3 regions of the Paenibacillus barengoltzii G22 genome follow, and region 3 is predicted to be linked to each of the others. Evidence: predicted binding sites of a transcription regulator. Region 3 holds the regulator's gene; each other region holds the start of a gene.
What was found. Region 3 encodes Rex, which represses fermentation and respiration genes when NADH is low (regulators of the CRP and FNR family bind a similar motif). Its sites were predicted from a motif close to TTGTGAAATATTTCACAA; they were not measured.
Positions count from the first base shown of each region.

Region 1 (10,634 bases), 190 kb from region 3:
CCAACTCCCCATTTTATCGTTCAGCTTCAATTGTTGCTGCTAGTCAGCAGGTTATTACATTTTGCCGTGGAAGGTCCGGTTGATGACATCCAATTGTTGTTCACGAGTCAACTTGATGAAGTTCACCGCATACCCCGATACACGGATCGTTAATTGCGGATAGTTCTCCGGATGTTCCATAGCGTCAAGCAGTTGTTCACGGTCAAAGACGTTGACGTTCAAGTGATGCGCGTTGCTGCCGAAGTATCCGTCCATCATCGATACGAGGTTCGATTGGCGAGTTTCGATTTCTTTACCCAATGCCTTCGGCACGATCGAGAACGTATTCGAGATGCCGTCCAAGCTGTGCTCATATGGCAGTTTCGCTACCGAGCTCAGGGAAGCTAACGCCCCTTTCTTGTCGCGGCCGTGCATCGGGTTCGCCCCTGGTGCGAACGGTTCGCCAGCTTTACGTCCGTCCGGCGTGCTGCCTGTTTTCTTACCATATACAACGTTCGACGTAATTGTCAACACCGATTGAGTTGGCAGCGAGTTACGATACGTTTTATGCTTGCGGATCATGCTCATGAACGTTTCAACCAGCTCTACCGCAATTTGGTCAACGCGGTCGTCGTTGTTGCCGTAGCAAGGGAAGTCGCCTTCGATTTCGAAGTCTACTGCAATGCCGTTTTCGTTGCGGATCGGTTTCACTTTCGCATATTTGATCGCGCTGAGCGAATCGGTTGCCACGGACAAGCCGGCGATACCGCAAGCCATCGTACGAAGAATGTCACGGTCGTGCAGCGCCATCTCGATCCGTTCGTAGCAGTATTTATCATGCATGTAGTGGATCACGTTCAGAGTGTTGACATACAGCTTAGCCAACCATTCCATCATTGGGATGAAGCGTTTCATTACTTCGTTATAGTCGAGATATTCCGAAGTGATCGCTGGATATTCCGGACCCACTTGGACGCCGGATTTTTCATCCTTACCACCGTTGATCGCGTACAACAGAGCTTTCGCCAAGTTCGCACGAGCGCCGAAGAATTGCATTTGTTTCCCGATTCTCATCGCGGAGACGCAGCAGGCGATCCCGTAATCGTCACCGTAAATCGGACGCATCAGATCATCGTTTTCGTATTGAATCGAGCTCGTTTCAATCGATACCTTCGCGCAGTATTTCTTGAAGGCATCAGGCAGTTGCTCCGACCAGAGAACGGTCAGGTTTGGTTCTGGAGCCGGTCCCAGGTTGTACAGCGTATGCAGGAAGCGGAAGCTGTTCTTGGTTACAAGCGTCTGACCATTTACGGACATCCCGCCGATCGATTCCGTTACCCAGGTTGGGTCACCGCTGAACAGTTCGTTGTACTCTGGCGTTCTCAAGAATTTCACGATGCGCAGCTTCATAACGAAATGGTCAACCAATTCTTGGGCTGCTTCTTCAGTTAACGTTCCTTCTGCCAGGTCGCGTTCAATGTAAATATCGAGGAACGAAGATACACGTCCGAGGGACATGGCGGCACCGTCTTGTTCTTTGACCGCTGCCAGATAACCGAAGTACAACCATTGGAATGCTTCTTTCGCATTGTTCGCCGGTCTGGAAATGTCGAATCCGTACATTTCGCCGAGCTGTTTCAATTCACCCAAAGCGCGAATTTGTTCAGAAATTTCTTCCCGCAAGCGAATCACATCTTCATCGATGACATCCACTTCAAGGGATTTCAGTTCTTGTTGTTTTTGCTTGATCAAGAAGTCCACGCCATACAGAGCAACGCGGCGATAGTCCCCGATGATCCGACCGCGTCCGTATGCGTCAGGAAGGCCAGTGATAATCCCGGCTTTACGGGCGGCTCTCATTTCCGATGTATAAGCATCAAATACCCCTTGGTTATGGGTTTTACGAATCGTTGTAAACAGGTTGACGATCTCAGCTGGCAGATCGAAGCCATAAGCTTTGCATGCATTGATAACCATGTTGATCCCGCCGAATGGATGGATCGTGCGTTGGAACGGGGCCGAACCCTGAACGCCAACGATTTGTTCCTTCTCTTTATCCAAATATCCAGGAGCATGGGAAGTGATCGTCGATGGCGTATTCACGTCTACATCCAGGACCCCTCCAGCTTCCCGTTCTTTCACGGACAGCTGCGATACGATATCCCACAACGCTTTCGTGTTCGCCGTAGCGCCTTTCAAGAAGGATTCATTTCCTTCATAAGGATTCACGTTGGATTGGATGAAATCGCGCGTATCCACTTCCTTCATCCATTTCCCAGCTTTGAAGCCTCTCCATGCGTTTTGTGCCTTCGTTTCTGTTACTTCTCTTTCGATCACCGACATCTTGATTCCCTCCATTTATATATGTGGTCGCGGTTGAAGGTCTATCCCGCGCCTCATGATCCCTAAAATTTGTGATACTTTTCACAACTTAGACAATTATGGTACCCGGCCCCGAAAGACCGGGTTCCACTCACTTATTTCTGAGGGATCATTTATACTGTAATCATAGCTCTTCCTATCCAAAAAGATTGTGACAAATATCACATTGAGTGATATTTGTCACCTTTTTTCCCCGCCTGTTCACTTATTCTTCAAATCTACCATAGAAGGCGTCGCGATAAATCTCAGCCAGCTCACTGACCAACGGAAGCTTCGGATTCGCCGTCGTACATTGATCTTCGAAGGCACGGTCCGCCAGGTAATCGACGCGCGATTCGAAATCCTTCGCATCGAAACCAAGCGCTTGGAACGATTCCGGAATGCCCAGCTTCTTGTTCAGATCGCGCACCGCTTTGATCAAGCTTTTCACGCCTTCTTCCGTCGTGCGAGCCGGCAGACCCAGAATGCGGGCGATTTCTGCATAACGTTCATCGGCAACGAAGTTTCTGTATTTCGGCCATGCCGCGAATTTCGTTGGTTTCTTCGCGTTGTAGCGGATGACGTGCGGCATCAGAATCGCATTGGTACGTCCATGAGCCGTACCGTATTGACCGCCCCATTTGTGCGCCAAGCTGTGGTTGATGCCAAGGAATGCGTTGGCGAACGCCATCCCTGCAAGCGTCGAAGCGTTGTGCATTTTCTCACGGGCCAGCTTGTCACCGGTCAGTGCCGATTTCTCCAGGTATTGGAATACCAGTTGGATCGCTTTAATCGCCAGACCGTCTGTGTAGTCGTTCGCCATAACCGAGACGTAAGCTTCGATCGCGTGCGTCAGTACGTCCATACCGGTATCTGCGACTGCAACTTTTGGCAAGCTGTATACGAATTCAGGGTCGATAATTGCAACGTCCGGCGTCAGCTCGTAATCCGCCAACGGATATTTCGTATTGCCGTTGATTTTATCCGTGATTACCGAGAACGAGGTCACTTCGGAACCGGTACCCGACGTTGTTGGAATCGCCACGAACTTCGCTTTTTGGCCGAGACGCGGATATTTGTAGATCCGTTTGCGAATATCCATAAATTTTTGCTTCAGATTGTGGAAGTCGGTATCCGGATATTCATAGAACAGCCACATGCCTTTGGCTGCGTCCATCGGCGAACCGCCGCCCAGCGCGATAATGCAGTCCGGCTGGAATTTCGCCATCAGCTCTGTACCGCGTTGTACAGTCGTGGTCGATGGATCGGGTTCAACGTCCGAGAACACTTCGATGGCGACTGGCGTTTGGCGTTGACGCAAGAAATGTTCGACTCTTTCCACGTAGCCGAGCTTCACCATCATCGGGTCAGTCACGATCATGACGCGGGAGATGTCCGGCATCTTCGCCAAGTATTGCGTCGAGTTTTTCTCGAAGTAAATTTTGCTAGGCACTTTAAACCATTGCATGTTCACGGTACGATGATTCACCCTTTTCACGTTGATCAGATTCACGGCCGTTACGTTCGACGAAGTCGAGTTGCGTCCGTACGACCCGCAGCCCAGTGTCAGCGACGGCAGGTTCGTGTTGTAGATGTCGCCGATACCGCCTTGCGAAGAAGGTTGGTTCACCAGGATCCGGCAGGTTGGCATCCGTTCGGAAAATTGTTGAATCACTTCATCATTATTCGAGTGGATGACCGAGGAATGACCCATACCGCCGAATTGCACCACTTCCAGGGCACGCTTAATGCCTTCCTCTGCATTTTTCACTTTGTAGCAAGCGAGTACAGGACTCAGCTTCTCTGCAGACAATGGGAATTTCGGGCCAACGCCTTCGATCTCGGCAACGAGGATTTTCGTTCCGGCCGGAACGTCGATGCCGCACATTTCTGCGATTTTTACGGCCGATTGACCAACGATCGCAGGGTTCACCGCACATTTTTCAGCGTTGATCGCGCCTGCGGTCAGCTTCGCAGCTTCTTCTTTATTTACAAAATAGCAGCCGTTAGCGATCATTTTCTTCTTCACTTGGTCGAAGATCGGTTCTTCGATAATAACCGCCTGTTCGGATGCGCAAATCATGCCGTTGTCGAACGTTTTGGACAAGATCAGGTCGTTAACCGCTTGATCCAGGTCGGCGCTCTTCTCAATGAAGCAAGGAACGTTACCAGGGCCTACGCCGAGGGCCGGTTTACCGCAGCTATAAGCCGCTTTAACCATCGCGGAACCGCCGGTAGCCAGGATGCAAGCAACGTCCGGGTGATTCATCAGTGCGTTCGTGCGATCCATGGAAGGATCTTCGATCCATTGAATGCAGTCCGCAGGTGCGCCATGTTTAACGGCCGCTTCAAGCAATATTTTAGCGGCTTCTGCACTACATTTTTGCGCGGATGGATGGAAGCCGAAGATGATCGGGTTGCGTGTCTTCACGGCGATCAGCGCTTTGTAAATCGTAGTAGACGTCGGGTTCGTAACTGGAGTAATCCCCATAATGATCCCGAGCGGCTCGGCGATTTTTTGGAAGCTTTCGTAAGGATTGTCTTCGATGACGCCAACTGTTTTTTGGTACTTAATGCTGTTCCAAATATACTCCGTTGCAAACATGTTCTTGATGATTTTATCTTCGTAAACGCCGCGTCCCGTTTCCTCGATCGCCATTTTCGCCAGATACATATGCTTGTCGAGTCCAGCCAAAGCCATCGCTTGCACAATCTTGTCGATCTGCTCCTGATCCATGCTCATGAAAGCTTCGGAAGCTTTCTTCGCTTTGTCGATCAACGTTTGAATATACTCTTGTGCGGTTGGCTGAGCTTTCACAGCCACTTCGTTTTTAACAGCCATCTCTCTCATCCTCCTAAATTTTTGGATTAGGGATTTGCTTGCACATGGTGGACTAAGTTTTATATTGTGAAAAAATTCACTTATAAGCGAATCCCTATGAAGCTTGTGTGCTTCTCTTTATGTCTTGATCATAGCACAGGCTTTTTGTTTTGTATAGTGAATTTTTTCACATACTTTAAAAAAGTTGAAAGTTTTTCGCTTGCCACGATAAATTTTTCATATATACTTTACATTGTGTACATAGTGTCTCTTTGAAATACTTATCGAATGCTGCGAGCGCCAGTTTATTAATTTGCACCGTTTTTAGCGTGAATATCCGATTCGACATAGTGAAATTTCTCACAATGTTCACTTTTTCGGGCTTTATAGCCCCCAAAAATTAAAAAAAACCAGTTATAATTAATTTAAAATTTTCAGAAAAATTTGGAGCACAAAGGGGAAATCGATGATGAGTGAAATTGTGAATGCCACCCTGCCCCGCGGCAATACGAGCTGTTTTTCAGAGCAAAACTTCAATCGCCTTCTCGTTACGATGAAAGACAAATCTTATCCCGAGGGGACACATTTGTTCTGGGAAGGAGACTATTCCGATAAACTGTTCTACATCAAGCGCGGCCGCGTGAAGTTGACGAAATCGACAGATGAGGGCAAAGAGTTGATCCTCTACATGTATGGTGTCGGCGATATGGTTGGGCAAGCCGATCCGTTCTTCAGCTCGAAGCATAGTTTTACCGCCGAAGTTATCGAAGACTGTGAAATCGGTATTATTGAGCAGAAGGACCTGGAAATCATGATTTGCCAGCATTGCGATTTCGCCATCGATTTCATGAAATGGATGGGCATCCATCACCGTTTGACGCAAACCAAATTCCGCGATTTGATGATGTACGGCAAACCGGGCGCTTTGTGCTCGACCTTGATTCGCTTGAGCAATACGTACGGTGAACCGCACGGAGATGCAATTCTGATTAATAAGAAGATCACCCATACTGACTTGTCCAACATGATCGGGGCAACGCGCGAAAGTGTCAACCGAATGCTAAGCGACCTGCGCAAAAAGGAAGCGCTGGACTATGAGAACGGGATGATCGTAATCAAAGACCTGGTCATGCTGCAAGATATTTGCCACTGCGAGCTGTGCCCGAACGAAATCTGCCGTATTTAACCGCCTAGTACTCGCCCTATATACGGCGTTAGTTCCGGTGTATTGAACCGTCCCATGATTGGAGGGCGGTTTTTTTGCTTTCTTCCCATCGCGTAAAAAAATCCCCCAATCCTCTTCGCTACCCAATGAGGTTGGGGGATACTTATGTGGTTATGAGCCCTGTGCTTTCTTGCGCATGGGCGAAATGAACCAATATGCCATTGCGACGAATACCGCACCGCCCCCAAATCAAACTTGCCTCATGCTTCAAAAATAGCGCGGCGACCTTCCGATCACCGCGCTGTCGATAGCCGCACTACGCTTGCTGCAGAGCAGCAGCGGCAATGTAGACCTGTTCGTCCTCCACCTTGACCGGGAACATCGTGACCTGCCCGGTATCCGGTGCTTGAACGAGCCCGGTGGTCAGGTCGATTTTCCAATCATACAACGGATCATACAGATAATGACCCGATACAATCCCCTCGGCCAGCGGTCCGCCCTTTGGATGCGGATTTTGGTTCAGCGCCGCAAAAATCCGGCCATCCGATGTTCGGAACACGGCAATTTGCAGGCCGGCCACTTCCACGACACGCCCGATTTGCGGCAGAAAATCCTCCAAGGCACCAACAGGATAAAACGTTTCGCCCTTACTCTCCATACTCATGCACCATGACCCCTTTCTCCAGGACGCTGTATTACAGCTGGCTGCTCACTTCTAACGAGTGATACAATTTGCCAAGCTGTTCGTTGTCGTTCAGCACTTTTTTCCATGGATCGGATACTTGCTTCAAAGCAAATTCAATCCGTTCCATCAGCGCTTTGCGGTTCTTCACATCGTCAACGATAACCGAGCGGATATGTTCAAGGCCCATCCGTTCCACCCATTCCGACGTTCTCTCCAGGTAGTTGCCGGTTTCACGGTAGTACTGCATCAGCGCGCCGCACACTTCAATCAATTCTTCATCGGTTTTCACCTTGCACAGCGAGTCCGCCAAGCGCGGCTTGATCCCGCCGTTACCGCCAATGAAGACCTCCCAACCGCCGTCATTGCCAACGATCCCGATATCTTTGGTGCACGACTCGGCGCAGTTACGCGGGCAGCCGTTAACCGCCATCTTAAATTTCGCCGGGAAGTCCAGCCGCTCGAATTTGCGCTCCAGCAGCGCGCCCATATCCATTGAATCCTGGGTGCCAAAACGGCAGAACTGCGAACCAACGCAGGTCTTTACTGTGCGCAACGATTTGGCATAAGCATAACCTGACGGCATATCCAGCTCCGCCCACACCTTCGGCAGGTCCTCTTTCTTCACGCCGATCAAATCCAGCCGTTGTCCGCCCGTGACCTTGACCACCTTGACATTGTATTTCAACGAAACATCGGCGATTTTCTTCAGATCTTCCGGCGTCGTGACGCCGCCGTACATCCGCGGCACCACGGTATACGTGCCGTCCTTCTGGATGTTGGCATTCATCCGTTCGTTGACGAAACGCGAAGCTTTTTCATCTTCATGGGTATCCGGGTAGATCATGCCCAGATAGTAGTTAATCGCCGGCCGACACTTCGAGCAGCCTTCCGGCTGCGTCCATCCGAGCACATTCATCACTTCTTTGGTTGTCTGCAGCCCTTTCGCTTTAATCTCGGCAACGATCTCGTCCCGGCTAAGCGTAGTGCAGCTGCAAATCCCCTGTTTCGCCGATTGGGTAAAGCCATCACCAAGCACATATTGCAGGATCTGCTCGACGACCGGTTTACAGCCGCCGCAAGATCGAGTCGCTCCGGTGCTCGCTTTAATCTCGTCGACCGTCGTCATCCCTTGATTTACGATGCAGTCTACGATCGTGCCTTTCGTCACCCCATTACAGCCGCAGACGATTTCCTCATCGCTCATCGTTTCGACCGATGCCTTCTTCTTGGTGCCGCCGCAGCAGCCCCCGCCCATCAGCGATTCGTACAACTCATCGGTCATCTCCGCGCCTTGCTTAATCAGCTTCTGCAGCTCAGCCGAATCTGTGATATCCCCGAACAGCACTGCCCCAACCAGCTTGCCGTCCTTCAGCAAAATTTTCTGATAGGTGCGTTTCCACTCGTCCTTGCTGACGATCACCGTATGCTCCGGTCCATCTATAAATTCACCGGTGGAGAATACATCCACGCCGGAAATTTTGAGCTTGGTCGATACGACCGAACCCTCATAAGGCGCGGTATCCACGCCGCTGATATGCTTCGCCAACACCATCCCCTGCTCGAACAAAGGCGCAACCAGACCGTAACAAACCCCGCGGTGCTCCGTACATTCCCCCACTGAATACACGCCTTCAAGCGAGGTTTGCAGATAGTCGTTCACGACGATCCCACGGTTCACTTCGATGCCGCTGGCTTTAGCAACCGCAACATTAGGTCGGATCCCCACAGCCATAACAACGAATTCTGCCTCCAGCTCCGTCCCGTCGGCAAAGCGCAGGCCGCGAACCCGATGGTCGCCAAACAGCTCCGTCGTTTGTGCACCCATCTTAAATTTGATCCCTTGCCGCTCCAACTCTGCTTTCAACATGCTCGCTGCCTGATGGTCTAACTGGCGTTCCATCAGATCTTCCATCAAATGCACAACCGTCACGTCCATCCCCAGTTGCACAAGACCTTTGGCCGCTTCCAATCCCAACAGTCCACCGCCAATGACGGCCGCCTTCTTGTAGGTCTTCGCCGCCTCCAACATTTGCTTGCAGTCCGCGATGTCACGGAAGCCAACGACCCCTTCCTTATCGCTGCCTGGAATCGGCAAGATCAGCGAATTGGAGCCCGTTGCGATCAGCACTTTATCGTACGGGACGCGCACCCCATTTTCGGCGACGACCTCTTTGGCTTCGGCATCAATCCGCTCCACTGCAGTTCCGAGATGCAGGGTGATCCCGTTCTCTTTGTACCAGTTCAAATCGTTCAGCACGATATCGTCCAGCGTTTTGCTGCCTTCCAGCACATATGACAGCATAATCCGATTGTAGTTCGGATGCGGCTCGCTTCCGAATACCGTAATTTCAAATTTCGTAGTCAACTTCAGGATTTGCTCTACCGTGCTGATTCCGGCCATTCCGTTACCGATAACAACTAGTTTCTCTCGTTCCATTCCCATATCTTTAAAATGCCTCCTCCAATAAACACCTGGGTCTCATGCGACTTGGCGATAGTTAAAATTTGAAGTGATCCCATGCTCCCAGTATACTTTTCAAATAAGGAGGACTTTGTGATTCCATTCACATTAATTGTGAAAATTTTAACATGCTTTTGTCATAACTTTTTCAATATTCTATTAAAAGATCCGCTCTCCCGGATGATTACCAGGATTACGGATCTCTAAGTTACATCGTACTTCTATTGCGTCGCCAAGCTAATCTCCACGTAGTCTTGCGGCTTTAATCTCATATCTAGGCCATTATCCAGCAGCTTCTTCCCATTCACTTTCAGGATCCATTGCTCGTCCTGCTTAGGGGTATAGCCGCCGACGGAGATAATTGATTTATGGTTGGGATTAAACTGAACCATTCCACTGTGCTTCAGGAGATCTCGAACGGTGGTGTTATCACTGTATTTATGGACAAAATATTGCTTCTGACCGCCCCCGTCGATAATCAACAGCAAGGACGCCAGCGGTGAGATCGCTTCATAGCTGTCCACCGTCTTGACGTAAACCAGCAGCTTGTCACCCATTTGCAGCTCCTGATCCCAGTTGGTAGAGGCCAGTTCCTTATCATTTAGCCGGGTCCCCCATTCCAACGCCGAATCCAGCGACACCTCCCCCACCGATTGAATGGCGGACTGGTCCTCTGTAAATTTGACAATCCCGCTGCTTGCCAAGGCATGACGTACCGTTAACCCGTCGATATAATCAAAATGCAGGTTACGCGTCACATCAGGGATAAAGGTGCCACCATCAATCATTAATGTGATATCGTGGGGGTGTTCTACTTCTGTTGTCTGCGTCTCCGCTGGTGTCGGTTGATCCATAATCTGACCGCGGGCGCACGCCGACGCGATTATGATTATAGTCAGTCCTGCCATACATCCAACGAACCATCGCCATCTGTTAAACATAACCGCCCTGCCTTTCTCCTCATCATTTTCCCAACTTCGGCCAGATCGTATTCCTTCTTCTTAAGCATACCGGACAAAGTGCAGGTTCTCAAATTTCAGGCTCCCTGATGGATATTGGCAAAATAAAAAGGCCCCCGTCATCGGAGGCCTGTTGTATGTTCAGATGTCTTACTTAAGTACGTCGTGATCAACGTAGCGTTCGCCATTCATTTCGCTAATCA
Region 1 is NZ_KE159652.1:1,158,376-1,169,009, reverse strand. It holds gene pflB (formate C-acetyltransferase) at 55-2,322, opposite strand; gene adhE (bifunctional acetaldehyde-CoA/alcohol dehydrogenase) at 2,567-5,182, opposite strand; gene C812_RS05410 (Crp/Fnr family transcriptional regulator) at 5,631-6,347, shown strand; gene nirD (nitrite reductase small subunit NirD) at 6,643-6,990, opposite strand; gene nirB (nitrite reductase large subunit NirB) at 7,022-9,454, opposite strand; gene C812_RS05395 (hypothetical protein) at 9,694-10,326, opposite strand; gene C812_RS05390 (FAD-dependent oxidoreductase) at 10,582-10,634, opposite strand, start outside.
Region 1: adhE (bifunctional acetaldehyde-CoA/alcohol dehydrogenase) is a predicted target of Rex. The motif match lies at 5,337-5,354, and genes of this name have one in related genera.

Region 2 (10,634 bases), on a different contig from region 3:
TCTCTACCCATCTGGTTTCGGATATTGAGCGGATTTTCGATGAGGTCATCTTTATCCGCAGCGGCGAGGTTGTCATGCAGGAGGAAGTAGAGAATTTGCGGATTCGCTATGGCAAGAGCGTCGACGACATGTTCAGAGAGGTGTTCGCATAAATGATGAAGCTGCTGAAGTACGATATCAAACAAAATGCCAATACCGTGCTGGGACTATTCGCCGTCTTGGTGATCTTGCAAGTCCTTCTGTCGATCACCGGCAACCTTCGCCAGTGGGATGCAGAAACCATCTTTGGCTTATCCCTTATTCTGTATTTTACGGCTGTCATTTTCATGCTCGTGCAGTCCTGTAAAACATTCGCCTACAATATTAAAGCCTATCATCGCCGTCTGCTCCCCTTGCATCCGGTATGGACGATTCTCTCCTCGCTGGTGTTCAGTTGGCTTGTGGCGCTGATCATCGGGGCCATTGTCTTGATTCATGCGGCGATCTATTATCGGGTGGCTCAAGTACAGATCGATTTTGTTCAGATCGGGACCACGGGGTTCGGGAACACGGTGCTCATTATTTTGAGTATCGTTTGGATATATACGATGCTGGTGTTAACGATCTTTACGGCGATCACGATTGGTGCCAGCGTCAGTATCCGGGGCAAAGCCGGGACATGGGTCGGCATCATTTCCTTCTTCGTCATTCAGAACGGAATGTCTTGGGTGGAAGGTTTGCTCTTTAAAGGCACCAATAGTACCTTTGCCAATTTCGGGATCATTCAGATTGGGATGGCCGAGGAGAACGGCGCAGTGACGAGGGAATCGGTAAATCTGCTCCCGCTCGGGCCTTTCCTGCTTGAAGTGGTTGTAGCAGTATTGATGTTTTACGCGATCACGTATTTACTCAAGAAACGGATTGAGATTTGATCTCCCTAGGATAAAGCAAAAGCCGCATCTTCCTCATTGTTGGGGGATGCGGCTTCTGCTATTTTTGTTTAATTTTTCGAGCGGCGACCAAAAAAGAAAATTTGCCCAGCCAGTCCCACGGCAAACAAGATCAGGCTGTCCCAAGGTGAAACGGTAAACGACGGCATGATTCGATTTAATACGGTGCCCACAACGATCAACACGGCCGCAACGGCAATGTAAGTGCCGAACGCACGAAGGTTAAAGCCGCGCGGCCCCGCGTTGGGCGGCATGCCTGGTCTCGCTCCGGGCCCTGCTGGTTTTGCTTCTCCGGCAGGCTCTTGACCTTCGCTGGCTTTGGAGCTTTGCCCAAGGAAGCGAGTGACCAGCTCAACCAATACAATGGACAGAACGGCGATAATCAACAGCGAGGAGGTGCTGATCAGGGTATACTCGAGCTCCCCGCCAAACCATTTGCTGAAGAAACCGGTGATCATATAAATAAAGAAGACCCAGGTCAAAGCTACCCAGGGGATCATCGTATAATATTTGATTTTGTCCTTCAGCGTTCGGGGCTTCCGTGCCTTTACGTCCTCCGCCAGCTCTGCGCAATAAGCCTTTGGATCGGGGCCGAAGCGTTCTGCCGCCGAAATGCCTTTGGCTTGGCTCTTGATGATTTGCCGGGCAATGTCTAGCAGGAGCTCTTCCCCCTTGGCCTCACTAAGCGAGCTGGAGCCGGAACGGAAGTACAAGACCATTTCCCCGAAATACGCTTCGTTCTCCGGCGTCATTTGCTGTCGCAGCCGTTTGGTTTCGCCGATCATTTCGTGGATGTACATGGTAGTATCTCTCCTCCCAGTTTCTTCCGTAGTATACTGCATAGATTGTCTCATTCGCAAGGGACCAAGGCACGGCAGAAGTGGAAGGGAAACAGAACTAATGGATTATGAACATTCCTTGAACCAGGAATAAAAAGCGTCCTTCCCACCAAAAACTAGTTCCTAAGCAAAACGGCAGGCGTCGGCCTCAGCCTAAATTTGGATTTGATGCCTGACAGGCCGGTCTGCACATCATCATACTAAAGTTGCGGGAGGCAGAGCCATGGGAAAATATGAATCGGAGCTGACCCGGAGGTATTTGCTGAACAGCAACTCTCGGGGAAGCCTGGAAGAAGTCGTAACCAATGAGAGCGATGAAGAAATCGCCATGTTATGCGGGGATGACGAGGCATGTGACGAAGGGGATTTGGGGAATCACCGGTTTATGAAAGAATGGGAGGGCCGGGTTACGACCCATGCGTACTTCCGCCAATCCTACGAGTAAGTGAGTTTCTTGCGATTCTTCAGCGATCCGATTGACACCTCGGCTCGGGTAATGATAAGATAAGTTTAAATCATATTAAACTTATCGGATTTAAAGTATATATCATTGCCGAAGTACGGGGGAGGAGACGGGTTATGGAAAGACAGATCGTCATCAATCATGGAGAAGAACAGCTTGCGGCCAGCATACATTACCCGGCCGAGAACAAACAAGGGGGGCGCTGCCATCGCGCTCCCTTGGTCGTCATCTGTCACGGATTTGTAGGCAGCCGTATCGGCGTCGACCGTCTATTCGTCAAGACTGCAAGGGAGCTTGCAGCCGACGGCTTCCTCGTGCTTCGCTTCGACTATCTCGGATGCGGCGAGAGCACCGGTTCTTACGGCGACCACGGCGTAGAGTCGATGATCGCCCAGACCCGTTCAGTGCTGGATTATGGCTTAAGCGCATTTGACGTTGATCCGACGCGGGTATCTTTGCTTGGACATAGCCTTGGCGGGTTGATCGCTCTCTTAACCGCAATTCGCGATCGGCGTGTGAAGAACCTTGTCCTATGGTCGGCGGTGGGCTATCCGTTCAGCGATATTGTGAAAATCACCGGACGCGATCTCTATGACCGGGCGGTCAAGCAAGGAAGCGCCGATTATTTGGGTTATGGACTAACGCCGAAATTTTTTGATTCGCTGGGCGAATATCAACCGTTCCAGGAAGCCGTTAAATTTGCCGGTGACGTCTTGGTCGTGCATGGAACCTCAGACGATATTATTCCGGCGGATTATGCTTTCTTATATCAGAAGGTATTCTGGCTGCGCCCCGAAGGGCGCTGCGATAAGGAGATTATTTTCCAAGGCAATCACACGTTTTCATCCGGCGATCATCAGCAACAGGTCATCCGGAAGACCAAGGAATGGCTTGGAGGTTTGGAAGCTCTGCAGTCGGAGTGGCAGCATTGGATGATCTGAGATCATTACAGGAGAACAACGTCAAACCCACGCGTACAAAAACTGGTAAAATCCTTCGGGGATGGATACAATGAAGGTGTAACCATTTTTTGGCGTAGGGAGGTTTGGGAGATGTCTCAGCCTGCATTGTTTATTGCACATGGATCGCCTACATTAGCGATTGAGAAGAACGCGTATACGGATTTTCTTCACCGTCTAGGTCAGGAAATGCTGGAGCCGCCCGATGCCATTGTGGTCTTCTCGGCGCACTGGGATGCTCCGGATCAATGGGTCTCAACGGATGCGAAGCATACGACGATGCACGATTTCTACGGCTTCCCGGAAGAGATGTATGAAATCGAGTACCCTGCCCCGGGCAGCCCTGAGCTTAGTGAAGAGATCGAGGCGATTTTTCGAGCACACAATCTGCCTTACAAAGCATCAACCGGCAGAGGCCTGGACCATGGAGCCTGGGTAGTGCTGCGGCTGATGTATCCGTCTGCCAATATCCCTGTCGTAGCCTTGTCGGTGGACGCCAAACGCGAGCCGGAAGAGCAGTATGCCATCGGCAAAATGCTCACAGAGCTGCGGCAACGGAACGTTCTGGTCATCGGCAGCGGCGGACTTGTTCATAATCTTCGTTTGCTCGACTGGGAAGGCCGAGAACCGGCAGCGTGGGCCGTGGAGTTTGACGATTGGATTGGCCAGCAGCTGGAGAACTGGGACTTGCGGCAGCTCTTTGATTATGACCGCAAAGCCCCGCATGTCCGAATGGCGATCCCTTCGTATGGACGGGAGCATTTTGTTCCGCTCTTCTACGCCATGGGATCGGCAGACGATGAACGGCATGCTGTGAAGTTGTTTCAGGATTATCAATACGGCAGCCTTAGCTTAAACTGCTGGAAGTTCGGCGGTCGTTGACGGGCAATTAACCTGGTTCGGAACGACCGATCCATATAAATAAGCGCAGAACCTCAAGGGTTGGGGTCTGCGCTTTTCTTTTTTTGAAGTTGTGACCGGTTAACGCCGCCGTCCATAGCGGTTGCGGAAGTGAGGCTGGATGAAGTAGTCCAAGCCGATCCGCCCGGCGTTCGTGCCGGCGACGACGATAAAGATTTGGAGCAGCAGCAGCTGCGGGTTCGTACTTACGGTGCCGGAGAACAGGAAGGCAAAGTTCATGACCATGCCAAAGAAGGCTGCCAGCCAAGTAAAACCGCCCAGAATTAAGCCCAGCCCGACGAGCACCTCGCCGTAAGGGACAAGGATATTAAACAAACTGACATTTGGCAAAGCAACATGCTCGAGAAAAGATGCCCACCAGCCTTGCACCGCGGGATGGTCGCCGCCGCTCTTGGCCAATGCGCCTGTTAGAAATCCAGCGGAATCAAATCCGCCGGTAATTTTGCTCCAACCGGAAGTAAGCCACTCATAACCTACATATAGTCTGAACAGCAAGAGGAGCCAAGAGGCAACAAGGCTCTCCCTTAACCATTTTACGATCATCTCTTCATCTCTCCTTTCCTGTAGTATGCAGATGAAGAGCTCGATTTTAAACCCCCAAATCAAGAATTAAGGTGAAATAGAGGAGTTTGCGAGGAAGTTTGCTTTGTTTCCGGCTTCCCCCAGTAGAGGAATTCAACGTATAATGTAAAAAACTTAAGAATTTTGACGGAGGACATGCCTTTGAAATCATTGAAGTTAAGTTGGCTGCTGCTCTTATTCTTGCTTATCATGATGCTCGCCGCGTGCGGGAAGGTCGGGGAGACGGCCTCGCCTGAGGAAACCCAAGTGCCGCCGCAACAGACGGAGACCCCGGAGGACACTCCTGAACCGGCGCCGCCCGCCTATACGGCTCCGCTGACGGGATTGCCGCTGGAGGAGCCGCTGACCCGCAGACCGCTGGCGATCATGATTAACAATGCGCCAGCCGCTCGCCCGCAATCCGGATTAATCGACGCGGATGTTGTATACGAGGTATTGGCGGAAGGCGGAGTCACGCGTCTTGTCTCGATTTTCCACAGTCATGCGGACAACGCCAAGATCGGCCCGATTCGCAGCATTCGCCCGTACATGATCGATTTGGGCGAGAGCTACCACGGGGTGTTGGTGCATGCCGGGGCGAGCAACGAAGCGTTTGCGATCCTGCAAAGACAACATAAAGAGGATTTGGACGAGATCACCAATGCCGGTGCTTACTTCTGGCGGGACAAGTCCCGGAAGGCGCCGCACAATTTGTATTCCAACGTAGAGAAGCTGCTGGAAGGCGCCGCGAAGCGCGGGTTTGCTACGGAAGATACAGCGGTGCCGGGGTATCTTTTTTATAAGGAAAATGAACAGCCTGATTCGCTGGAGACCGCCACTCACGTAGAGATTAAGTTCCAACTGGACAGCTACCGGGTTGGTTACGATTATGATGCTTCGTCCGGGCTTTACAAGCGGTTTATGAATGGGGAGCCTCACAAGGACTTGGAAACCGGTGATCCAGTGACCGCTGCGAATGTTGTTGTCATGGGAGCAGACCACCGGGTACTGGACGATGTCGGTCGTCTGGAAGTCGGACTGCAACTGGGCGGGGACGCGATATTGTTCCAGCAAGGCAAAGTCATTCGGGCCAATTGGATCCGCAAGGAGGGCGATATCATCCGGTTCATTCAGGATAACGCGGAGATTCCGATGGTGCCGGGACAGACCTTTATTCACGTCGTTCCCAATTCGCCGAGTTTCGACAGTCATGTAAAGGCAGAGTAAAGGCGAAAAAAGGCGAATTATGTATTTTTATGGTGATTAGAGGATAACTTTGGGAGAATCAGGGGAAATATAAGCGAATGATGGTGAAATGTTTGCGACAATATTTCCTATCTATGATGCAGTTGTGATAAGATATTCAGGGTTGTGTAAAACATCAACCCAAGAACTACCTTATGGAGAGAAAAGGGGATACTGATGCGACTGAAGAAGAAAGATATCTTTTTCCAGACGTTAGAGGATATGGCAGATACGATCGTGCACTCGGCGGACTATTTCGCCCAGCAGGTTGCGGACTTCAAGGACGTTGAAGCCTTCGCCAAGAAGATGAAGGAGTTCGAATCCCAATGCGATGAGTACACACATAAAATCATCGTGGAATTAAACAAAACGTTTATTACGCCTATTGAGCGTGACGATATTATGCATTTGATTACCGCGCTCGACGATGTGATCGATGGTTTGGAAGCCACGACATCCCGCTTTTTCATGTACAATCTGAACGGGCCGGATGAATATATCGCGCGCTTTGCCGAAATTTTACGCAACTCGGCTTATGAGATTCAAAAGGCGATTCATTTGCTGTCCCAGAAAAAACTGCTGGCGATCCGCGAATATACGATTCGTCTCAACGACCTGGAGAATCAAGGCGATGAGCTGCTGCGGATTTGCATCAAGGAATTGTTCATGAAGGTTACCGATCCAATCGAATTGATCAAGAAGAAAGAGATCTATGAGCGGCTGGAGACGACAACCGATGCTGCCGAGAAGGTTGCCAACATGCTGGAATCCATCATCATGCGTAATTCTTAAGAAACTTCACTATATATTTGATTTTCGGGAGGTTGGAATTGCGCGGATTTATATAGAGAGATAGCCATCTGTGCAAAAATGCTATGGATACGAGTTTAATGATTATGCTTATCGTTATCATACTGGCGTTGGCGTTCGACTTCATTAACGGGTTTCATGATACAGCCAATGCGATTGCGACCTCGGTATCAACACGCGCGATGAAGCCGCGTACTGCGATCATGATGGCAGCGGTCATGAACTTCTTAGGTGCTATCATGTTTACGGGCGTCGCGAAAACAATTGGGGGTAGTGTCGCCGATCCGGCGAAGCTGGATAACGGTCTGGAAGTGCTGGTCGCCACGCTGTTGTCGGCAATTATTTGGAACCTCATTACTTGGTGGTTTGGCATTCCGTCGTCTTCTTCCCATGCACTGATTGGTTCCCTGGCCGGGGCGGTGTACATGGGGGCTGGACCGGACAAGCTGAACTGGGGCGGATTTACGACGATTGTAGAGGGATTGGTGTTCTCCCCAATCATCGCTTTTGTGATTGGTTACATCGTCATGACCATCTTGAGATGGATCTTTGCCCGGCGTAGTCCGCATACCGTCAATAAAGGCTTCCGGTCGTTGCAAATCGTGACTGCAGCGATCCAAAGCTTCACGCACGGCACCAATGATGCCCAGAAAGCGATGGGGATTATTACGTTCGCCTTGGTGACGGCAGACTTCCAAGATCATATGGAAGTGCCGCTGTGGGTTAAACTGGCCGCAGCGACGGCGATGGCGCTCGGGACATCGGTTGGCGGTTATAAAATCATCAAGACGATGGGTACGAAGATCTTCAAAATCGAGCCGATCAACGGTTTCGCCGCGGATCTTTCCGCTGCATCGGTTATTTTCGGGGCCACGTTGTTTCATTTGCCCGTCAGCACGACGCATGCGATCACCTCGTCTATCCTTGGTGTAGGTGCTGCTAAACGGTTCTCTGCCGTACGTTGGTCGATGGCTGGGCGCATCGTGATTGCCTGGGTAATTACGATTCCGATTGTGTTTGTCATGGCGGGGTTAATCTATAAATTGTTGTTCTAAATGGAGTTAAGCCAATCTGTTGAGGATTGGCTTTTTTTGGGGTTAGATTTGGTGCTGGGCAGCCAAGTAAAAATAAAGCCGCCGCCGGGTTAACGGCGGCGTTTTCCCGATTTAACCGACTTGCTGGATTTGCCGGTTGCGGAGCGTTTACCACTGCGGCCAGATCCGGTACGGCTGCCGCTTTTCTTGCGATTGGATTTGCGGCGGCGGGGCGGGTAATCGTCCCGGCCGAGGCTGCCGGGTCTGCTTTTGCCGCCGGGCAAGAGCGAGGTAAGCAGCTTCGCCATCGGGGCGAATTGTTGTACGGTCTGCATAACTTTCTGCACCTGGCCCATCGTCGCCAAGATGCCGTCGATCCCGCCCATGCGGTCGACGATGCCTTTCAAGTCGCTTAAGCTGGGCAAGGACAGACCGCCGGCTTTTGGCGTGGTTGTCGCAGCCGGGGTAGGTGTTGGCGCCTGGGTCGGTGTGGGTGTCGGCGGAGAATAAGGAACCAGCGAGGAAGCCTCCGCTTTAATTTCGTACGGATTCACCCCCGGGTAAAAATGGGTGTACGGATGGAACGGGGGCACCGGACCCTGGCGGGAATCATAGTTATGAGGCATGGGTATCACTTTCCTTTTCGGATATTTTGCCCGGGCAGGCTGACCGTAAGGCCCGTTTCCTTCTTGTCCGCCCTCCCGAGACAAGACCTAGGAGCGAAATGACATCCGCCGAAGGGGACACGCGCGGATGGTGAGATCGGCGTGGTGATCCCTGGCTAGGCGTTTGTATTACTATACTGTATGTGCCCGCCCTGCCTTGCGTATGGACGAATGTCCCGGTTCTGGTGGGCGTTCGCGGAATTTGGGCGTTCTTTCTGTGATGCGTGAAATCGTTAATGCTTGAAAAGGAGTACGCCCCTCGGGTACAATGGGGGTGTGGTACAGTAACGGTAGGGGATGATAATTCAGTGCAGCTGAAGAAATTAAATGACAAAACGATTGATCAATTATTTGAAGCCATTTTAACGTTAAAGAACATCGAGGAATGCTACATCTTTTTTGATGACCTGTGCACCGTTAACGAAATTCAGTCTTTGTCGCAACGTCTGGAAGTCGCCCGAATGTTGGGCAAAGGCAACACATACAACCAGATTGAAGCAGAAACCGGAGCCAGCACGGCGACCATATCCCGGGTGAAGCGCTGCCTAAATTACGGCAACGACGGCTACAAAATGGCGCTTGACCGTTTAGGTCGCTAAGCTTATGACAGACGAAATTCAAGCAAGGTCGATGAGGGTGGCGGACGATGGCCGGGAGATGCTCCCAATGGAGGACGCCAAGAAACCGGGTGTGCTTGTCATCAGCCACGGCTCCCCAGATGAGCACTGGGTAGCTCTTGTGGAGGCGGCGGTAGCGGAAGCGGCGGACGATTTGCCCGCCGGGCTTCCGCTCGCCTGTGCTTTCCTCGAAACGGTGGAAGGCCGCCTGATTCAGGACGGCATCGATCAGCTGGAAGGTCAGGGAGTGACGGACATGATCGTCATTCCCTTATTCGTGTCCTCAGGAAGTACCCATATCGATGAAATCGCTTATGCCCTTGGGGTGAAAGATGCACCGGAGAAGGAAACCGACCTGGAACGTTTTCGGGTTTCCGCTCGGGTGTTTTTTGGCGATCCTATCGATGATGGTCCGCTGGTCGCTAAGATGGTGTGGGACAAAGTGAAGGGGCTGTCCGTACGGCCGGAGCGTGAAGTGCTGCTTCTCGTCGGACACGGCAGCAATCATCCCGGCTTCTTGCAGCGGTGGGAGCGCGGAATTGCCTCGCTGGCGGCGCAATGTGCGGAGCTGGCCGGCCTCGCAGGGGGGGGCGATTATGCGCTTCTGAATCCGGACAGCTTATCGGCCAAAGTCCGTGATTGGTCAGAACGGGGAATGGACGTGATTGTGGCTCCGCTTTTCCTGAGCGCCGGATATTTTACGAAGGTCACGATTCCTGAGCGGCTGAAGGGGCTGGCTCATCGTTATTCGGGAGAGGCGTTGCTGCCCCATCCTTTGATGGCTCGCTGGATGTCGCAACAAATATTGAATATAATGGGATCAGTGATAGGTTGACATTATGAGTTCAGGTGGCGTTAGGAAGATGAAAAGAGCTAGGTTGATTTATAATCCAACCTCGGGAAGAGAAGAGATGCGCCGCCTCCTGCCGGACGTGCTGGAGCGTCTGGATCAGGGCGGCATCGAGACGTCGTGTCATGCGACGACCGGGGAAGGCGATGCGACGCGCGAGGCGGCTTTGGCGGTCGAACGTGGATACGACATCATTATTGCGGCCGGCGGTGACGGGACGCTGAATGAGGTTGTGAACGGCATGGCTGGGAAGAGTGATTTGCCTCCGCTAGGGGTGTTTCCGCTTGGTACGACAAATGATTTTGCCCGTGCCATGGGAATTCCTCGGCGTTGGGAGGATTATTGCGACTTGGTCATTGAGAATAAAACCAGACCGATCGATATCGGCAAAGTGAACGGCCGACATTTCATTAATATCGCCGGCGGCGGCAAGTTGACCGAGCTGACGTATGAGGTGCCGAGCCGACTTAAGACGCTGATTGGGCAGCTAGCCTACTATATGAAAGGCATCGAGAAAATGGCCAGCTTGTCGCCAACGAAGTTGATTATCGATGCGGAAGGGCACGAGATCATAGAAGGCGAGTTCATGCTGTTCTTGATTGCCAACAGCAACTCCGTTGGCGGCTTCGAGAAGCTGGCGCCGGATGCGCGGATCGACGACGGGCTGCTGGACGTGATCGCGCTCAAGAAATGCAACCTGGCGGAATTTATCCGCCTGGTGACGATGGCGCTGCGCGGCGA
Region 2 is NZ_KE159653.1:1,412,312-1,422,945, reverse strand. It holds gene C812_RS14660 (ABC transporter ATP-binding protein) at 1-152, shown strand, start outside; gene C812_RS14655 (hypothetical protein) at 153-911, shown strand; gene C812_RS14650 (DUF1129 domain-containing protein) at 980-1,729, opposite strand; gene C812_RS14645 (hypothetical protein) at 1,992-2,213, shown strand; gene C812_RS14640 (alpha/beta hydrolase) at 2,348-3,172, shown strand; gene C812_RS14635 (DODA-type extradiol aromatic ring-opening family dioxygenase) at 3,284-4,072, shown strand; gene C812_RS14630 (DoxX family membrane protein) at 4,172-4,654, opposite strand; gene C812_RS14625 (DUF3048 domain-containing protein) at 4,829-5,899, shown strand; gene C812_RS14620 (DUF47 domain-containing protein) at 6,095-6,709, shown strand; gene C812_RS14615 (inorganic phosphate transporter) at 6,793-7,782, shown strand; gene C812_RS14610 (hypothetical protein) at 7,872-8,387, opposite strand; gene C812_RS14605 (YerC/YecD family TrpR-related protein) at 8,735-9,025, shown strand; gene C812_RS14600 (sirohydrochlorin chelatase) at 9,093-9,878, shown strand; gene C812_RS14595 (diacylglycerol kinase) at 9,907-10,634, shown strand, end outside.
Region 2: C812_RS14630 (DoxX family membrane protein) is a predicted target of Rex. The motif match lies at 4,797-4,814, and genes of this name have one in related genera.

Region 3 (10,634 bases):
ACTTGCTAAAATAATGTTGCTTGGACAAACTTGGTCCAGTTGCTTAAATACCTCTTTTTTTGCATCCAAATCTTCCGAAATGGTCTCGATCACCATATCGCAGGTACCGAGTTCGGCAAAGTGTGTAACTTTATGAATACGGGATAAGATCAGTTTCTTCTCCGCTTTTGTAATTGCCCATTTCTCAAGTTGTTTATCCAGACTCGTCTCGATCATGTTATAGGCATGATCCAATTTATCGGCTGTCTCCTCCACGAGCAACACGTCCAGTCCTTTAGCAGCCAGCATTTCACTGATGCCTTGACCCATTGTGCCGCCGCCGATGACACCAATTCGTTTGTAATTCATGGTCCTCTCGCTCCATCCTTTCATCATCTGTACATAATATGGTTTTCCAGATGTCGAAACATACATCTTTTAACACCCAACATATAATAATATCTTAGCACGAAGAAAAAGTAAAAAAAAATAACCGGCACCATGATTTATGCCGGTAAATGGACGCTGTCACGAAATTGACAACGAAATTGCTCGCCGGAAAGGCGTTCTTCTTTTAACAGTATTTCTAGGGATCTGTCAAAAACTGCCGAATGCTGTTCCAATAACTGCTTCGTTCTGGCCGCAAGATCCTCCAAAATTCGAGTGTTTTCGTTCATCAGCACCTCAGTTGTCACCATATCCATATTCACGATCCCCAACTCGGTCAACCCCGACGTCATCATCGTATGCACGATTTTTAACGCCTGCTCGAAATCGTTACTTGATCCGGTGCTGCGACCACCATAATAAATTTCTTCTGCGGCAGCCCCGGCCAAGGCGATCATGATTTGACCTTCCAGATACGATTTCGTATATAAGTACTTCTCGTCCTGCGGATTGTGCCGGACATAACCCAGCGCTCTTCCGCGCGGACTTAGAGCAACCTGACTGACGCTGCCCGGAGCAACAACCTCTGCAGCAATCGCATGGCCCAATTCGTGAATGGCAACGCGACGTTTCTCTTCCTCTGCTGCCTGACGATCGGTCTGCTCACCCATCAGCACTTTATCGATCGCGACTGACAGATGTTCCTGGGTGATTTGATCCACGCCATCCCGCATCGCATAGATTGCCGCTTCATTCATTACGCTTTCCAGTTGAGCGCCGGAGAAGCCGAACGATTCCTCGGCGATTTTGTCCAAGTCGACGTCCTCCCGCAGCGGTTTATTCGCGGCATGCAGTTCGAGGATATGGCGGCGTCCCTTCTTGTCCGGCAAATCCACTTGAATATGTCGGTCAAAACGGCCCGGCCGCAGCAGCGCACTGTCCAGCATCTCCTTGCGGTTGGTTGCAGCAATCAGCAAAATCCGCGGCGTATCGGACGTATAAATGCCGTCCATTTCCGTAAGCAACTGGTTGAGCGTTTGATCGTATTCCCGCTGCTGTCCGCCTTCACGTTTACCGCCGATGACCTCGATTTCATCAATGAAAATAATCGCGTTTTCCTTGTTTTCCTTGGCCGCGCGGGTTCTCGCTTCTTTAAACAGATCACGAATCCGGCTAGCCCCCACGCCAACATACATTTCTACAAACTCACTGCCGGAAGCGGCCACAAACACCGCGTTTGTATAATGCGCCGCTGCTTTGGCAAGCAAAGTTTTGCCGGTTCCAGGAGGACCGGTCAGCAATATCCCTTTAATCGGCCGGATGCCAAACTTGCTGATTTCCTCATGGCGCACCATGAAATCCAGCGCTTCGCAGAGCTCCTGCTTGGCGCTCTCCTGACCGCCAATCTGCTCGAAGGTCAGCTTCGCCGGTCCGCGCTTTTTGCGTTTCCGTTCCTGGGCCGCTCCAATCGTGATGCCGCCCCGCATTTTGAGCATGGCAAATACCACGCCAAATAACACGATAGCCGTAACGAGTGGAATGATGTTCACGCCAATGAACGCCAAAAAGACGATGAGTACAAGTATAAAGCCAAGAGCAGCTTCAATGATCCATTTACGCATTTGGCCATACCCCCATCCGTTCCGGCGTACGCGGCAAAATAATAAATTTGCTGTATTGTCCGTCTGTTAAGGTGATGTACACGTTTTTCTCATCCATTTCCGCCGTAGCCTGCAGCTTGCTGTTCTCTTGCTCCATCTGTTTCAGCGCAGCCGTAATTTGGGTATATTGCTTATTTTCCATGGCCTGGGCGACAGTAAACATCGCATTTTCCCACAACTGGTCAAGCTCCGGCGAGGAATGATCCTCGATATTCAGCTTCAATGTACGGCTGCCGATTTGCTTCTCCCCGTTCTTTTCAATGTGCCGAACCAATTCACCCAAATCCGTCCCGGGCTTCAAATTCAGCTTCAGTTCCAGCTCATCCGCCTTCACATTCATATCGACATGATTAACCCCATCTACACTCTTCACAATATTCTCCAGCGGACGCTCAATCGCCCACTGCCGATATAAGAACCATCCACCAAATAATACAAGGGCGGAAATAGCAATGCTTGCAGCAATTGGTCCAATACGCAGTTTCACGTGATGTCCCCCTTATCTATATAAATAATCTACTATATTATATATATTCACGTATATCAAAACTACAAGTATCAGTATATCACATCGTATATATAAATTCGAAGGAATGTGTGAATATATTTAAAAATAAAGCCTAGTAGTTCTAACCCGAAATGCTACAATTTCTCAAGCCAAACATAAAAAACGGTTCCGCCATTCAGGCTCTTCGCCTAAACAACGAAACCGTTAGATATGATTCATTCATAGACTCCCCGTCAGCGATTCGGCAGGGTGAACACTTCCGGCAAAGCCTCGCCGGTCGTGAAACTGAAAAACCGGTAGTAATGGTGGTCCTTCTCTTTATAGAACAGCTGCCACACCAGTTGATTATTGTAAATGCCTGGCAGCAGCCGAACCACTCGGATCCCCGGCAACGATTGTTTGATAATCTCACGCATTTGGCTCTCGGACTTGCCATCAGCCAGTAGGCGTACCTCCGGATCATGTCCTTCCCGCAGCCAGACCATCATCTGACGACCGGAAGCATCTTCACCTTGTACGACCCAGATGACTTCATCCCATACCGACTTCCAAACTTTGTCGCCCCGGACGAGATCTGTCTCTTGCTTTGCCTGCTGAATGGCGGCTCTTTCGGCTTCCCACGTATCCTCATGAATGTATAGATAAAACCGGTGGAGACCCAGGAGCACGATCAACAGGATCACAAGGGACAGCAGGATCCATTTCGTTCGCTTCCTCAAGCTTCTCTTCCTTTCCCTTCCTATGCAAGCAGCCTCCTTCTGGAAACCGCGCGCCGCTCATTATCGTGCCAGCAGTCCCTCAAACGCCGCCTGCGCCTCGTAGCGGATACGTTCCTCATCCAGCGTCAAGCAAGCCCCGTGTTTGACAACCTGCTTGCCGTTCACCCAGACATGCTCCACATCCTTGGCCCCTGCGGAATAAACGGTATGGGAGATATAATCCGTTCTCGGCAGGAAATGGGCTTGCTCCGTGTTCAAGGCGATAATATCTGCCTTCATGCCTGCAGCCAGCTTGCCTGTATTTTGCAAGAAGACTGATTTTGCACCGTATTCCGTTCCCATCTTCAAGGCTTCCAGTGCCGGAACCGCCGTTGGATCGCCGGATACGCCTTTATGGATCAGCGCAGCCAAACGAATCTCCTCCAGCATATCCAGGTTATTGTTGCTCGCCGGACCGTCGGTCCCCAGCGATACCACTACGCCTTTCTTCAAGAGTTCGGGTACGCGGGCGACACCGCTGGCCAGCTTCAAGTTACTGCCCGGGTTATGCGAAATTGTAACCCCGTGGGATGCCAAGATATCGATTTCCTCGTCGGTCAAATGCACCGCATGGGCAAGCAGGGTTGGGCGGGAGAACATCCCCAGCTTCAACAAATGCTCTACCGGACGGACGCCGTAATCGTTCACGTTCTGCTCTACCTCGGCGCGTGTCTCCGACATATGCGTATGCATTGGCAAATCGAGATCATGGGCAGCTTGCACAAATTTCTCGATGAAGGCTGGCGGGCAGGTGTACGGTGCATGCGGTGACATCATCGTGGTGATGCGTCCTTCTGCCTTGCCGTGCCAGTTCTGTGCAAACGCGATCGCTTCCTTGAGCTTCTGATCTTGCTCTTCCGGGGAGCACAAACCGATGGCTCCGCGCATCAGCACGGCGCGAATGCCTGATTCCTCCACGACGTTGGCCACTTCGTCCATATGATCGTACATATCCAGGAACGTCGTCGTCCCGCCCTTGAGCATTTCCAGCACGGACAATGCCGTACCGGCATACACATCCGCTGCCGTAAATTTGGCTTCCATTGGCCACATTTTCTCCTGCAGCCAGGTTTGCAGCACCATGTCATCTCCGTAACCGCGCAGCAGCGACATCGCCGCATGGCCATGGGTATTGATTAGGCCCGGCAGGAACAACAAGCCTTTGCCGTCCAAAGTCTCGGCGCCTTCCACGCCTTCCGGGCGCTCTTCCCCGATATAGCTGATCGTATCGCCCTCAACGAGCATATATCCGTCAACCACAGGACGTTCCGCATCTAATACGGCAAACGTCCCGTTCTTAATTAACCATTTCCGACTCATACGTTGCTTGTTTCCTTTCCGTTTTCCAAGTAGTAAGCCAAGCTCAGCAAATCTGTGGTGAAATCAGCCGCATGAATCCGAACTTCCGGCGGAACCTTCAGAATCGTTGGCGCGAAGTTCAGAATCGCACCGATTCCGGCGGCCACCAGCTCATCCGCCACCCGTTGGGCTTCTGTATCCGGTACGGTGATGATGCCAATGCGGATATTTTTCGCTCGAACAGTTTCCGCCAGCTCTTCGATCGGCTGAATCGTAATGTTGTTGATCTGCTTGCCGATTTTCGCCGGCGAAGCGTCGAACACCGCAACAATCTTCATATTATCCTTCAAATACGCATTATAATTCGAAAGGGCTTGGCCCAGATTCCCGGCGCCCACCAGCGCAACGTTAATCTGTTGGTCCAGATTTAAAATTTGTTGAATTTTCTCAATCAAATAAGCGACATCGTAGCCGATCCCCTTTCGGCCAAAATCGCCGAAATAAGCTAAATCCTTACGGATTTGCGCCGGATTAAGATCCAGCTTCTGTCCAAGCTCCTGGGAGGACACCGTTGGCACCTCACGGCGGCTGAGTTCATTTAAAAAACGCAGGTAAACCGGCAGTCTGCGGACGACAGCGTCCGAAATTTTATCTGACTTCATGCATTGTTCCCCCTATTCTCCATTACGATCTATGAAGCGGCTTAGGCTTCGGGATTTAACCATTCCGAGATACGCGGCACCATTTGAGTTAATGGCATATGCTCCATCTTCGGTCCAGGCAATGAGTATAAGAAATATTTTCCATAATATGATTCCAGGATCCGGGTATCATAAACGATCACGATGCCGCGATCCTGCGACGAACGGACAAGCCGTCCGAACCCTTGCTTAAAGCGAATGACCGCCTGCGGGACAGACAGCTTCATGAATGGATTCTTCTTCTCCCGCTGCAGGCGTTCGCTCTTCGCTTCCACCAGCGGATGGTTTGGCGGCTGGAACGGCAAGCGTACAATCGCTAAACTGGTCAACGCCTCGCCAGGGATATCCACCCCTTCCCAGAAGCTGCTTGTCCCGAGCAGCACCGATGCGCTGTTCCCTTGGAAGCGCCGGGTCAGCTTGGTGCGGCTGCCGCTGTCCATCCCTTGCCCGATCACCGTGATGCCCTCCGCTACAAGCCGTTCTTTCAGCGGGTCATACACCTGCCTGAGCATCTTGTACGATGTAAACAGCACTAGCATGCGCCCCTGTGTCGCCACCGCGGCATCCGCCAGTGATTGTACCAGCGTGTTAATGAAATGGTCATCCCCCACGCTGCCTTTCACACTTGGAAAATCGCGCGGAATCACCAGCAGCGCCTGATCACGGTAATTAAACGGCGATGGCAGCATCGCGGTGATCAGCCGATCCTCTTCCGCTGCCTCCGTCAAGCCAAGCTGCTCAATCATATATTGGAACGATTTATCCACAGATAAAGTCGCAGACGTCATGACGACGCTCTTCTTCCGATCGAAGAAAAATTGCTTCAACTGAGCGCTGACATCAATCGGCACCGCATACATTTGCAGCGACCGGCTGCGGAAGTTCCCGTTCGCTTCTATCCAATAGACGGTATCCTCGCTCTCCAGCTTCATGAAGAAGCGAAGCGCTTCCCGTTCTCCGGCTAAATCTTTAAACAACCCGCTAATATCGGTGATCAAGCTCTCCGCTGCATAATCGTCCTGCTCTTCTCGGATTTCGGACAGAAGGCGCTCCCCTTTCCGAAGCACGTCGCCGAGACCTACATAAATTTGATTCTCTAGCGCGGTCAACGTCTCCCAATCCTTGGGCTTGCGGTTCGGCAGCAACCGGTACACGAACTGTCCGGGATCACCAGGCGCGGCGTCACTGCGGTCAGGCATTAAGCTGAACAGCAGCTCGCTGAGCTTGTCCCAGCTCTCCTTCACATCCACCAGCGTAGGATAGATCCCGTCGATGACTGAGCACCATTCCGAGGATTTCTCCGCGGCTGACGCTTCGAGCGCGCTGCGGAGGTTGGCCAATTGCCCCGTCTTGCTGTCTTTATACAGCCGGGTCAGCGTATGCACAACCGTAAAATACTTCATATGAATCCCCAAATGCTTGCCGGCCACATCCTCTAAATGATGCGCTTCATCGATTACTAATCGCTCGTAGCCCGGCAGCAGCTGATGTCCCGCCTGGATGTCTGTAAACAGCTTAGAGTGGTTCGTAATCACCACGTCCGCGACACCGGCTTCGTGTTTTGCGCGATGATAGAAGCATTTGCGGAACCAAGGACAGGAGCGGCCCAAGCAGGATTCCGACTCACTGGCCACTGTCTCCCAAAAGTCACCGCCGCGATTGCCGAGATTCAGCTCTTCGTCATCGCCGCTTTCTGTTTGGGTCAGCCATACGACCATTTGCGCGGCCGTCATCACCTCTTCTTTGGGTGTAGAGAAGTCTTTTCTATTTATTTTATGTTCAAATTTGCGCAAGCACAAATAATGCTGCCTACCTTTAAAAACGGCTGCACGAAACGGAAAAGGCACGACCTCCGTCAACAACGGCACATCGCGCTCTCTAAGCTGTTCCTGCAGGTTGATCGTGTGCGTGCTCACCATGACCTTCTCTTCATTCTTGACGCTGTGGTAAATAGCTGGCAGCAGATATCCCAAGGATTTGCCCGTTCCGGTTCCGGCTTCCACGAGCAAGTGCTTATCTTCCTCAAAAGCCCGCATGACCTCATTTAACATCATGTTCTGGGCTTCCCGTTCCTCGTACTGCGGCAACCGCTCCCGCAGCCGTTCTCGGACCTGCTCCATAAACTGCTCGAACGTCACGTTCTCCAGCGGATTGCGTTCCGCGCTGTCCCTCGGCGCTTCGATGTCGAGCCAATCTTCCACCTGCAAGGCGAATTGGCGGTAGTAGACATAGCCGTCTTCGCTTGGCAAAGCTTCCCGCTCTTTCTCCTGAACCATGGCGTCAAAGAACCACCCGAGATCGCTGTCCTCACCGGCAAACAGATCTGCCAAACGCTGTAAGGTCAATAGCGGCAATCGGTCACATTCCTCCAAGCATTTGAGGAAAATCAGCGCTGTCGCCAATGCGTCACTGTCCGCCTGGTGCGGACGCTCATGCTCCACCTCAAACTCCGCTGCCACCATCCCTAGCTGGTAGGAAGTCAGTGAAGGGAACAGAATTTTCAGGAAATCCATCGTATCCAGAATCCGTCCTGTAAACGGCAAATACCCCGTCTTGTCCAAGGCGCTCTGCAGGTAATTAAAATCAAACGCTACATTGTGCCCAACCAACACGACGTCGTTAAGTAGTGGAACCATCTCCACCATCACTTCGTCCAGCTCTGGCGCATCCTTCACATCCTCTTCAGTGATGCCCGTTAACCCCGTAATAAACGGAGGAATCGGCACGCCTGGCTTAACGAAAGAACGATACACCTGAGAAATTGATCGATCCGGCTCTATAATGGCAAGTCCCACTTGAATGATTTCATCAGAGGACTGGTTACCCGTCGTTTCAAAATCAAGCACAGCATATTTCATTGCAATTAGATGTCCCTTCATTCCAGTCTCTTTACAGCATAACAGAAGATAGCCAATTTGAAAATTAATACAAACCATATCTGTAATAAAAATCACAAAATAAAACAAGCGATGCGCCGCCATAAGCGGGAGATCGCATCGCTTCCAAAACATGCCGTAATAAGTGCGTGAACTTCCAAGACAATGAGCCATAAATCCTACAATAACGACGTCAACTCGGGACCGTAATGGAGTTTCCCTGTACTGTTCGCACAGGCCTCCAAATTGGCCAACGGCTCGGGCAAGGACGGATCATGGTGGTGAGCCAACTTGAAGTACTCTTTTGCCTTGTCAAATATGCCCTTGTGCGCCTCAATACACCCCAGCGCGTTGTAGATAATGGAACGCAGCCGCTTATTTGCTGCCTTTTCTAGCACGATCCAGAAATGCTTGGCGGCTCTGTCATATTGCTCAAGGTGCAGATGGCACATCCCCAGATAGGTCCGCGCTAACACGCTGTCTGTAAATTGCTTCACCACCTGCTCAAATTGAGCAGAAGCCTGGGGAAACATCAGCAACTTGTAATATCCTTGGCCTTTCACAAAGGCGGGGTCGTCCAATTCAGGTAGATCGGGGATCTCTCTGGACTCCAGGCTCCGGAACGCATGGCGTAAGTACCCCATTTTCTCCTCAAAGCTCAACCATTCTTCGATAATGCCGTCACTCATATGCTGAAGCAGACTCCATTTCTCCGCGAGTTCCTGCTTCTGGGCCTGGCCGGCCAAGGGGTATTTCCTCGTGATTTCGTCCAACATTTCATTCATTTCCGCAAACACATGCTGAAACATCATTCGCATCCCCCCTAACGAAAATGAAATCAGTCCGAGCCTTACGTACATTTTTTGTTTCGGGGGACGATTTCATTCCGGCAGGGAGGAATTACACTTTTTGAAGGATGGATCTCTGGGGTCATGTGGAATTGTATGTGAAAAATCAAGTACATTTCAGCGGTTGTTGCGGCTCACAGCCCAATGTACTTGAAATTTCATGTACAATGCGGTGTTTTTGCCCTTTTGGGGTGGATTATACTCGAAATTTCATACACATTAGTGCGTTCCCCGGGCATTTCGCCTAATTCTATATGAAAAATCATGTACATTTGCGGGGGATTGCGAACTACAGCTCGATTATATACGAAAAATCAAGTACATTTCGGCGGTTGCTGCGGCTCACAACCCAATGTACTTGAAATTTCATGTACATTCCGGTGACATCAGTATAGTGTAACGCGGACGCACCATATTTAAACACACCAAGGGCCCGGCAAAAATGCCGAGCCCTCTTACCATGGCACCTTCGTCATCCGAAGTTGCCTTCATGAACCATTTAGCGGATCATGGCGTGGAGTTCTTGATGCGCCTTTTCTACCGGCTTGTTGTTTTCGTCAACGAACACGACGGTTGGCTTGTGGCTGCGGACTTCTTCCGGTGACATTTGGGCATAAGAAATAATGATGACAATATCGCCAGGTTGCACCAGTCGCGCTGCTGCACCATTCAAACAAATCACACCGCTGCCGCGAGGTCCCGGAATCACGTACGTTTCCAGGCGGGCGCCGTTATTATTGTTGACAATTTGAACCTGCTCATTTTCCAACAGATCGGCAGCCTCCATCAGATCCTCATCTATAGTAATGCTGCCCACGTAGTTCAGGTTCGCTTCCGTCACGGTGGCGCGGTGAATTTTCGATTTCATCATCGTTCTATACATTACGGGTTCACCCTTTTCGTTAAAATTACGTTGTCGATCAACCGCGTTGTTCCAAATTTGACGGCAACGGCGATCAACACCCCTTTTTGGCGGCCGACTGCATCAACACGTTCATCCTCTGCCAAAGGCGACAATTCCGGAAAATCCGAAACTTCCACATAATCGATATTCGCCAGCGGTTCAGCGCTGATCTTCTCGCGGATTTCCGCTCGCAGCTCCCCTGCGGTAACAGGAGTTTGCCCCTCTGCCTTAGCCCTTGCATCCTCAAGACTGCGGGATAAAACAAGCGCTGCCTGCCGTTCTTCCGGACTCAAGTATACATTTCGGGAGCTAAGCGCCAATCCATCAGCTTCCCGCACGATTGGACAAGGAATCACTTCGATATCAAAGTTCAAATCCTCTACCATCCGCGTAATGACCGCCACCTGTTGGGCATCTTTTTGCCCGAAATAAGCACGGTCCGGCTGCACGATATGAAACAGCTTGCCTACAACGGTAGTGACCCCGTCGAAATGGCCCGGCCGGGAAGCACCGCACAGCACATCAGTCAAACCGTCGACCTTAATGTGAGTACGGGTTGGCTCAGGATACATTTCTTCTACAGTGGGCAAAAAGACGAAATCCACACCTTCACGCTCGGCTAAGGTCAGGTCTTTCTCCGGATCACGGGGGTAGCGCTCAAAATCCTCGTTCGGCCCGAACTGGATCGGGTTCACGAAGATGCTCAGCACCAC
Region 3 is NZ_KE159652.1:1,347,058-1,357,691, reverse strand. It holds gene C812_RS06395 (3-hydroxyacyl-CoA dehydrogenase family protein) at 1-348, opposite strand, end outside; gene C812_RS06390 (AAA family ATPase) at 486-1,988, opposite strand; gene C812_RS06385 (hypothetical protein) at 1,981-2,514, opposite strand; gene C812_RS06380 (cell wall elongation regulator TseB-like domain-containing protein) at 2,769-3,254, opposite strand; gene C812_RS06375 (amidohydrolase) at 3,315-4,613, opposite strand; gene C812_RS06370 (redox-sensing transcriptional repressor Rex) at 4,610-5,254, opposite strand; gene dinG (ATP-dependent DNA helicase DinG) at 5,296-8,151, opposite strand; gene C812_RS06360 (tetratricopeptide repeat protein) at 8,349-8,981, opposite strand; gene panD (aspartate 1-decarboxylase) at 9,517-9,900, opposite strand; gene panC (pantoate--beta-alanine ligase) at 9,900-10,634, opposite strand, start outside.